DNA from 2 places in the Arthrobacter sp. FW306-1B-F12A genome. Region 1 is predicted to be linked to the other one. Evidence: riboswitches for the same ligand, from Rfam matches in the RefSeq annotation. Region 1 holds a riboswitch; the other holds the start of a gene.

The links. Region 1 has a riboswitch for S-adenosylmethionine ahead of AC3WJU_RS19510 (DUF1737 domain-containing protein). Riboswitches for the same ligand answer to the same signal wherever they lie in the genome.
Region 2: linked by a shared signal. The riboswitch ahead of AC3WJU_RS04595 (hypothetical protein) and the one ahead of AC3WJU_RS19510 (DUF1737 domain-containing protein) in region 1 are both predicted to bind S-adenosylmethionine.

Annotation. Positions count from the first base shown of each region.
Region 1 is NZ_JBYSXD010000054.1:23,314-26,900, reverse strand. Features, by position in the region: gene ocd (ornithine cyclodeaminase) at 1-520, opposite strand, end outside; gene AC3WJU_RS19520 (Lrp/AsnC family transcriptional regulator) at 680-1,111, opposite strand; gene AC3WJU_RS19515 (hypothetical protein) at 1,167-1,526, shown strand; SAM riboswitch class IV at 1,631-1,743, shown strand; gene AC3WJU_RS19510 (DUF1737 domain-containing protein) at 1,754-2,011, shown strand; gene AC3WJU_RS19505 (rhodanese-like domain-containing protein) at 2,008-2,418, shown strand; gene AC3WJU_RS19500 (O-succinylhomoserine sulfhydrylase) at 2,419-3,587, shown strand, end outside.
Region 2 is NZ_JBYSXD010000005.1:132,057-135,643, forward strand. Features, by position in the region: gene AC3WJU_RS04585 (helix-turn-helix domain-containing protein) at 1-408, opposite strand, end outside; gene AC3WJU_RS04590 (sodium:solute symporter family protein) at 712-2,244, shown strand; SAM riboswitch class IV at 2,326-2,445, shown strand; gene AC3WJU_RS04595 (hypothetical protein) at 2,460-2,780, shown strand; gene AC3WJU_RS04600 (hypothetical protein) at 2,806-2,994, opposite strand; gene AC3WJU_RS04605 (VIT1/CCC1 transporter family protein) at 3,343-3,587, shown strand, end outside.

The sequences.
Region 1 (3,587 bases):
TGTTCCGGACGAACTTCTCCATCGCTGCCGGGTCCGTGTCCCAGATCCTCACACTGTTTATACCCAGGGCCGCCCGGAAGGCCAGCGCCTGAAACTCCGATTGGGTTCCGGTTCCGATCATCGCCATGATCCGGGCATCGGGGCGCGCGAGCTTCTTAGCGACCATGCCGGACGTGGCCGCCGTCCGCAACGCTGTCAGCACTGTCATCTCCGCAAGGAACGTCGGGTAGCCGTTGTGGACGTCGGACAGGACACCGAAAGCTGTCACGGTCTGGAAGCCGCGCGCGGGATTCGAGGGGTGTCCGTTTACATACTTGAAGCCGTAGGTTTCCTGGTCGCTGGTGGGCATCAGCTCGATGACGCCAAATGGCGTGTGGCTTGCCACTCGCGGAGTCTTGTCAAAAGATTCCCACCGCTGGAAGTCGTCTTCCAGGTACTGCATCATCTCCGAGATGACGGTCTCCGGGCCCCGTCCGGCCGTCCAACGAACCATATTGCGGACATCGACAAAGCGCGTCATGTGCGCTCCTTTCCCTCATAAGCACTGTTGCTACGAGGCTACGGAGCGGCGATATGCATCCACAATTGCCAAAGTACGTACTTTTCATTGAAAACATGCACAAAATGATGACTGCTTATGCACACAATGATCAACGGCAGGCGCCCGTCATAAAAGCGACTATCGCAGGACGGAACTGAGCAGCAGGCTCGTCTCGCTATTGACGATCCCCTCGATCCCGCGGATCCTGCCCAACACCTGGTCAAAGTCGCTGAGGCTCTCCGTGCGCAACTCGGCCACGAGATCCCAACCGCCGTTCGTGGTGTGTAGCGCCCAAATCTCGGGAAGTCCGCGGAGTTGGCGAATGACCTTGTCCGCCGACCTTCCCTCCACGGCAATGAGCGCAATGGCCCGGATCGCAAGTGGATCCACCTCGTCGCGCACCCTCGCGGTGAAGCCAACGATGGTCCCCGAGGAGACAAGACGCTCAAGCCGGCTATTCACGGTGGCCCGAGCAACGCCCAGCTTGCGCGCAAGGCTCGCCACGGAGGCCCTGCCGTCCTCCCGGAGAGCGGAGAGGAGCTGGCGGTCAAGGTCGGTGAGTGCTGCCATAAAGATAAACGTATCGCCCATTCCCCAAGCGGGCCTGAGTCCGTAGGGTATCGACATGAGCATCTACATCAGCCCCGACTCTGCTGCATGGTCCCTGACGGCCATGGCGACTGGTGCGTCAGCGGGATCAATCGATGATGCAAATGGCATGTCCAACCTGGTGAAGGAAATCTACGAGACAGAAGGTTTCGAAGCCTTGTCGGGTGTGGTTTTTGCATTGGCTCATCACAACAGCCTCTCGCTGCATGCACTCGCCACGGCCACCGGGATATCCGTCCACGAACTGCTGGAAATCCGGAAGCATCAAGGTTCCACTTTTCATCACTCCCCTACGGCAGTAGCGTCGCGGTTCGACGCCATTCCACCCCGGATCCAGGCGAGCCTGGAACCGCTGCCCAATGAAACCGAGTCCTAGGACGCTGGCACCCCAGCCCTCGCCAGCCTGGCTGCCGTCCGGTTACGGAACATGACGACGGCCGGTGATGCAGGCCGCCGTCGTGGATGTTATTTTTCTTCTTGAGTAATGAGCACCAGCGTGAAGCCCTGACTTGCTGGTCGGCAACCCTCTCTCCGGCGGGGTGCCTCAGGTGACTACTCGGCGTATCGACACTTTCGAACTGCAAGCGTGACTGAGGAGCACCAATGCCTGAACCCACCGAAGAAAAACTCTCGTACCGTCTCATCACGGGCCCTGACACCAAGGAATTCTGCGAGCGGATCTCCACCGCCCTCGCGGAGGGATACGTGTTGCACGGCAGCCCGGCCGCGACCTTCAACGGCACGGACGTAATCGTGGCACAGGCCATCGTCCTGCCCGCGGCAATCGCAAGCGCAGATGCCGCCGTTGCCAATGCGGTGGATCAGCTTGATGAAGAGTTCGACGGCGAGGGCCACGCATGAGCTACGCAGGCGACCTCAGCCCGCACGACGCCTGGGCCAAGCTTGAGCAGGGCGCCATCCTGGTGGACGTCCGCACCGAAGGCGAGTGGGCACACATCGGCATCCCGGACACCAAAGCCACCGAGAACGATCCCCTGTTCATCCAGTGGAACCTGGCCGGAGGCATCCCCAACACCCGTTTCATCGAAGAGTTGACGCAGCAGGCCCCGGAGGCGGATGGCACCGAACTGGTTTTCCTCTGCCGCTCCGGACAGCGCTCCATCGCCGCCGCGATTGCCGCCACCCAGGCCGGCTACACCTCCTACAACGTCCTCGAGGGCTTTGAGGGCGAGCCGGACCGCTACGGCGAGCGAACCGTGAACGGCTGGAAAAACCGTGGACTTCCGACGAACCTGGGGAACATCTAAGTGACTTTCAACCCTGACGCCGCCAGCTGGAGCCCTGACACCCAGGCCGTCCGCGGCGGTCTTGACCGTACCAACTTCCAGGAAACGTCCGAGGCCGTCTTCCTGAACTCCGGCTTCGTCTACGAGTCCGCTGCAGCCGCCGAGCGAGCATTTACGGGCGAGGACGAACGCTTCGTCTACTCCCGTTACGGCAACCCCTCCGTAGCTACCTTCCAGGAGCGCCTCCGCCTGCTCGAAGGCACCGAAGCGTGCTTCGCGACGGCGTCGGGCATGTCCGCTGTCTTCACCGCCCTCGGTGCGTTGCTTGCTGCCGGTGACCGCGTAGTTGCCGCCCGCTCGCTCTTCGGCTCCTGTTTCGTCATCCTCAATGAGATCCTGCCGCGCTGGGGCGTCGAGACCGTCTTCGTCGACGGGCCTGACTTGGACCAGTGGCGTGCCGCCCTGTCCGAGCCGACAACGGCAGTGTTCTTCGAGTCGCCGTCGAACCCCATGCAGGAAATCGTGGACATCGCCGCGGTGAGCGAGCTGGCCCACGCGGCCGGCGCCACGGTGGTCGTCGACAACGTCTTCGCCACTCCCCTCCTGCAGCGCTGCGGCGATCTCGGAGCAGACGTGATTGTCTACTCAGGCACCAAGCACATCGACGGCCAGGGCCGGGTCCTCGGCGGAGCGATCCTGGGCACCAAGGAGTTCATCGACGGTCCCGTCAAGCAGCTCATGCGGCACACCGGTCCTTCGCTTTCCGCGTTCAACGCCTGGGTCCTGACCAAGGGCCTGGAGACGATGGCGCTGCGTGTCAACCACTCCTCGGCGTCTGCGTTGCGGATCGCCGAGTGGCTCGAGGAACAGCCGGCCATCAGCTGGGTCAAGTACCCGCTGCTGAAGTCGCACCCGCAGTTCGAGCTCGCCGCAAAGCAAATGAAGGCCGGCGGAACTGTGCTCACCTTCGAGCTGCTCCCCTCCGCGGGGCGATCGGCGAAGGAGGCCGCTTTCGCGCTGCTGGACGGGCTCGCCGTCATCGACATCTCGAACAACCTCGGCGACTCCAAGTCCCTCATCACCCATCCCGCCACCACCACGCACCGTGCCATGGGTCCGGAAGGCCGCGCGGCAATTGGCCTGAGCGACGGCGTCGTGCGGCTTTCGGTGGGGCTGGAGGATGTGGACGA
Region 2 (3,587 bases), on a different contig from region 1:
GACGTCGACGTCGCAATCGACGGCGTAAAGCTCGGCTTCTCCCCGGCCGCGGGGCTCGATGGAAGCCTGTAGGATCTGCAGCCGTCGTTCCGACCGGGCGGTCAGGAGCCGCTCCACGATTCCCTGGCCGCCAAGCGAAATCCGGGGCCCATCGTCGCGCCGCGTCAGGTGCGTCTCAGGTGCGGCGAAAAGATCGCCGATGGAGACTGAAAGAACTTGGCAAAGCGTCACAAGGGAAGCGACCGACGGCGATGTCAGGTCACGTTCCACCCGGCTCAGGAACCCTTTGGTCAGGCCGGTGGCGTCGGCAACCTGCTCGATGGTGAGCCGCTGCGATTGGCGGGCGGCACGGATTCTGGAACCGATGGCAACGGGGACATTGCTCGGTTCAACGGGGAGAGCCTTCATTCACGAACCTTTCAGGCCGTTTCTGCGGCCCTGTCATTGCAGCAATAGTAGCCGGATCGCCCGCGCGGCAGGGCCTTTGGCAAGCTGGAGGAGCGCCGATGAGTCCGCTGGGCGAGACAGCACCTTGACTGTTACTCGCATCACTACGTATCCTCATAGGCAACAAGTGTTGTTTGTGAGGCATACATCACAGACTACTCTCCCCAATCACCAGCGCAGAGACCTTCCGCAACCCGCAACGAAACCCAGCGGACCGGCGTCGGAATCCCCAAGGGCTCTGCGCATCACTTTCAGGAGCCAACCGTGGACTCTTCGTTCATCAATATTGCGATCGTGGTGGTGTATTTGCTCGCCATGCTGGCCTTCGGCTGGTGGGGCAAGTCGCGCACCAAGAACAACAGCGACTTCCTCGTGGCAGGACGCCGCCTCGGTCCGATGCTCTACACCGGCACCATGGCCGCAGTCGTCCTCGGCGGCGCATCGACGGTTGGCGGCGTCGGCCTCGGCTACAAGTTCGGCGTCTCCGGCATGTGGCTGGTTGTCGCGATCGGTTCGGGCGTGCTCCTCCTGAGCCTGCTTTTCGCCGGCACCATCCAGCGGCTGAAGATCTACACGGTCTCCCAGATGCTGAGCCTGCGTTACGGACAGCGCGCCACACAGACTTCCGGCATCGTCATGCTCGCCTACACCCTGATGTTGTGCGCCACGTCCACGGGCGCCTACGCCACCATCTTCGTTGTCCTCTTCGGCTGGGAGCGCTGGCTCGCCATCGCCGTCGGCGGCGCCATCGTCCTGGTCTACTCAACGATCGGCGGCATGTGGTCCATCACCCTCGCCGACCAGGTGCAGTTCATCATCAAGACCGTGGGCATCTTCTTCCTCATGCTCCCGTTCGTCCTGAACGCCGCAGGCGGCTTCGATGGCATCCGTGCCCGCGTTGACGCCAGCTTCTTCCAGTTGGACGGCATCGGAGCACAAACCATCATCACGTACTTCGTGGTCTACACCCTGGGCCTGCTGATCGGCCAGGACATCTGGCAGCGCGTCTTCACCGCCAAGACTCCCAAGGTGGCCCGTTGGGGCGGTGCCACCGCGGGCATCTACTGCGTCCTGTACGGCGTCGCCGGCGCATTGATCGGCCTTGCCGCCCGCGTGGCACTGCCCAACATCGACGTGAAGGCCCTCGGCAAGGACGTCGTCTACGCCGAGGTTGCCACGCACATCCTGCCGATCGGCATCGGCGGCCTCGTGATGGCCGCAGCAGTCGCGGCCATGATGTCCACCGCTTCCGGAGCCCTCATCGCCGCGGCCACCGTTGCCCGCGCCGACGTGGTCCCGTTCGTGGCCAGCTGGTTCGGCAAGACCATCAACACCGACGACACCGAGAACCCCGAGCACGACGTCAAGGCCAACCGCTACTGGGTCCTCGGACTGGGCATCGTGGCCGTGTTGATATCCATGGCGGCGCAAGACGTCGTGGTCGCCCTGACCATCGCCTACGACATCCTGGTGGGCGGCCTGCTGGTTGCCATCCTGGGTGGCCTGGTCTGGAAGCGGGGCACCGGTATTGCCGCGGCCTGGTCCATGGCCGTGGGGTCCGTACTCACACTGGCCCTGCTGATCGCCTATGCCACGGGAATCATTCCCAGCGAAGACGGCGTCTACGCCAACGATCCCATCTACTGGGGCCTCGGAGCCTCGTTGCTGGTGTACGTCGTGGTCTCGCTGCTGACGCCTCCCACAGAGCCCGAGGTCCGCGAAGCATGGGACCGTCGCGTCGCCGGAGGAGTCACCGAGGAACTCCCGCTGGAGGCCCACCCGGTGGCCAGCCACTAAGTTTCACAGAGTCAAGTACGACGGCGGCGCCGCACCTTTTTCCGGGGTGCGGCGCCGCCGTCGCATGTACAGTAGGAAGAGCTTCAAGAGATGTGGCGCCAAGCTCCGACTTGCCACACGCCAACCCCATGTTCACGGGTGGTTCGGATGAAGAAGCGGCCCGGCTCGGACCAGAGACAACCGAACGGGCAAGAGCAACTCCACAGGAGAAGGCCATGCCTTTCGAAAACGGCGCCACCGCCATAGCCGACCGCACCACCCAGCCCAGCACCCTCTTGTCGCCCCGCCCCCGCCGGGTGGACGAATTCGTCCGGGTGATTCCCGGCGTCGACCTCTCCCAAGGCTCCGTCACGTTCGTCGTGGACGGAAACCTGGAACGCTATTGGCACCATGAGCCGCGGCTCATCACCCAAGCCCTTTCAAAAGCGGTCCAGCCCGCCCGCTGGTTCCCCGCCACACGGAAACTCACCCTGACGGTGGCGGCAACCGGGCACCGGGCAGGCGTGCAGAGGCACTTCATCCTGAGCGCGTTTTAGCTCCCCGGGTTTAGCGAGCCCGGGGCTATTCGAACTCTTCGTCCTCGCGGTGTTCCTCTGCGTCGAGCGGAACCACCCGTTCGTCGTCGTCGAGGACCTCGGATTGTTCCTCCCAGTCCTCGTCCACCTCAAGGTCTTCGCTGTAGTCGTAGGCGGGATCGGCCTCGACCGTGGGACGGTCGGGGTGGCGGGCGTGGGTTTCGGTGCTGTCCATGGTGCAACCTCCGTTCGACGTGCCGCTGAGCCCATCGCACAGGCACATGAGGCAGCCGGTCACCACGCTACCCCGCCAATTCGTGGACCCTGTCCATCCATCCCAGCACTGCCCCCAGCCGCGGTCAAGGCCTCCCGGGAGCCTCCCGTTTTTGAGGTGCGCCTAAACCGTCCAGTGAGGATTGCCAGCCGAAAAACCGCGGAAATTGGCGATAGAGTGGAGCCGCAATGAGGCGATGAAGCCCGCCCCAGCAACCCAGGAGTCCCGGTGCACCCGCACGCAGATCCACAGAACCCGACAGATCCAGACAACGCGCATCCCGACAATCCCTCGGACCAAAGCAGTCCATTGCAAGATGAAGCGGCCCCCAAGACTCCCCCGTCGTCGTCGGACATCAAGCGCTGGCGTCAGTACTTGGCGGACGAGCGGGCCGAGGCCGCCGTGTACCGCCAACTGGCGCAGCGCCGCGACGGCGAGGAACGCGAAATCCTGTTGGCACTCGCAGAGGCCGAGGGCCGCCACGAGGCACACTGGCTCAAGCTCCTCGGGGAACATGCCGGCATGCCGAAGGCGGCCTCGATCCGAAGCCAAAT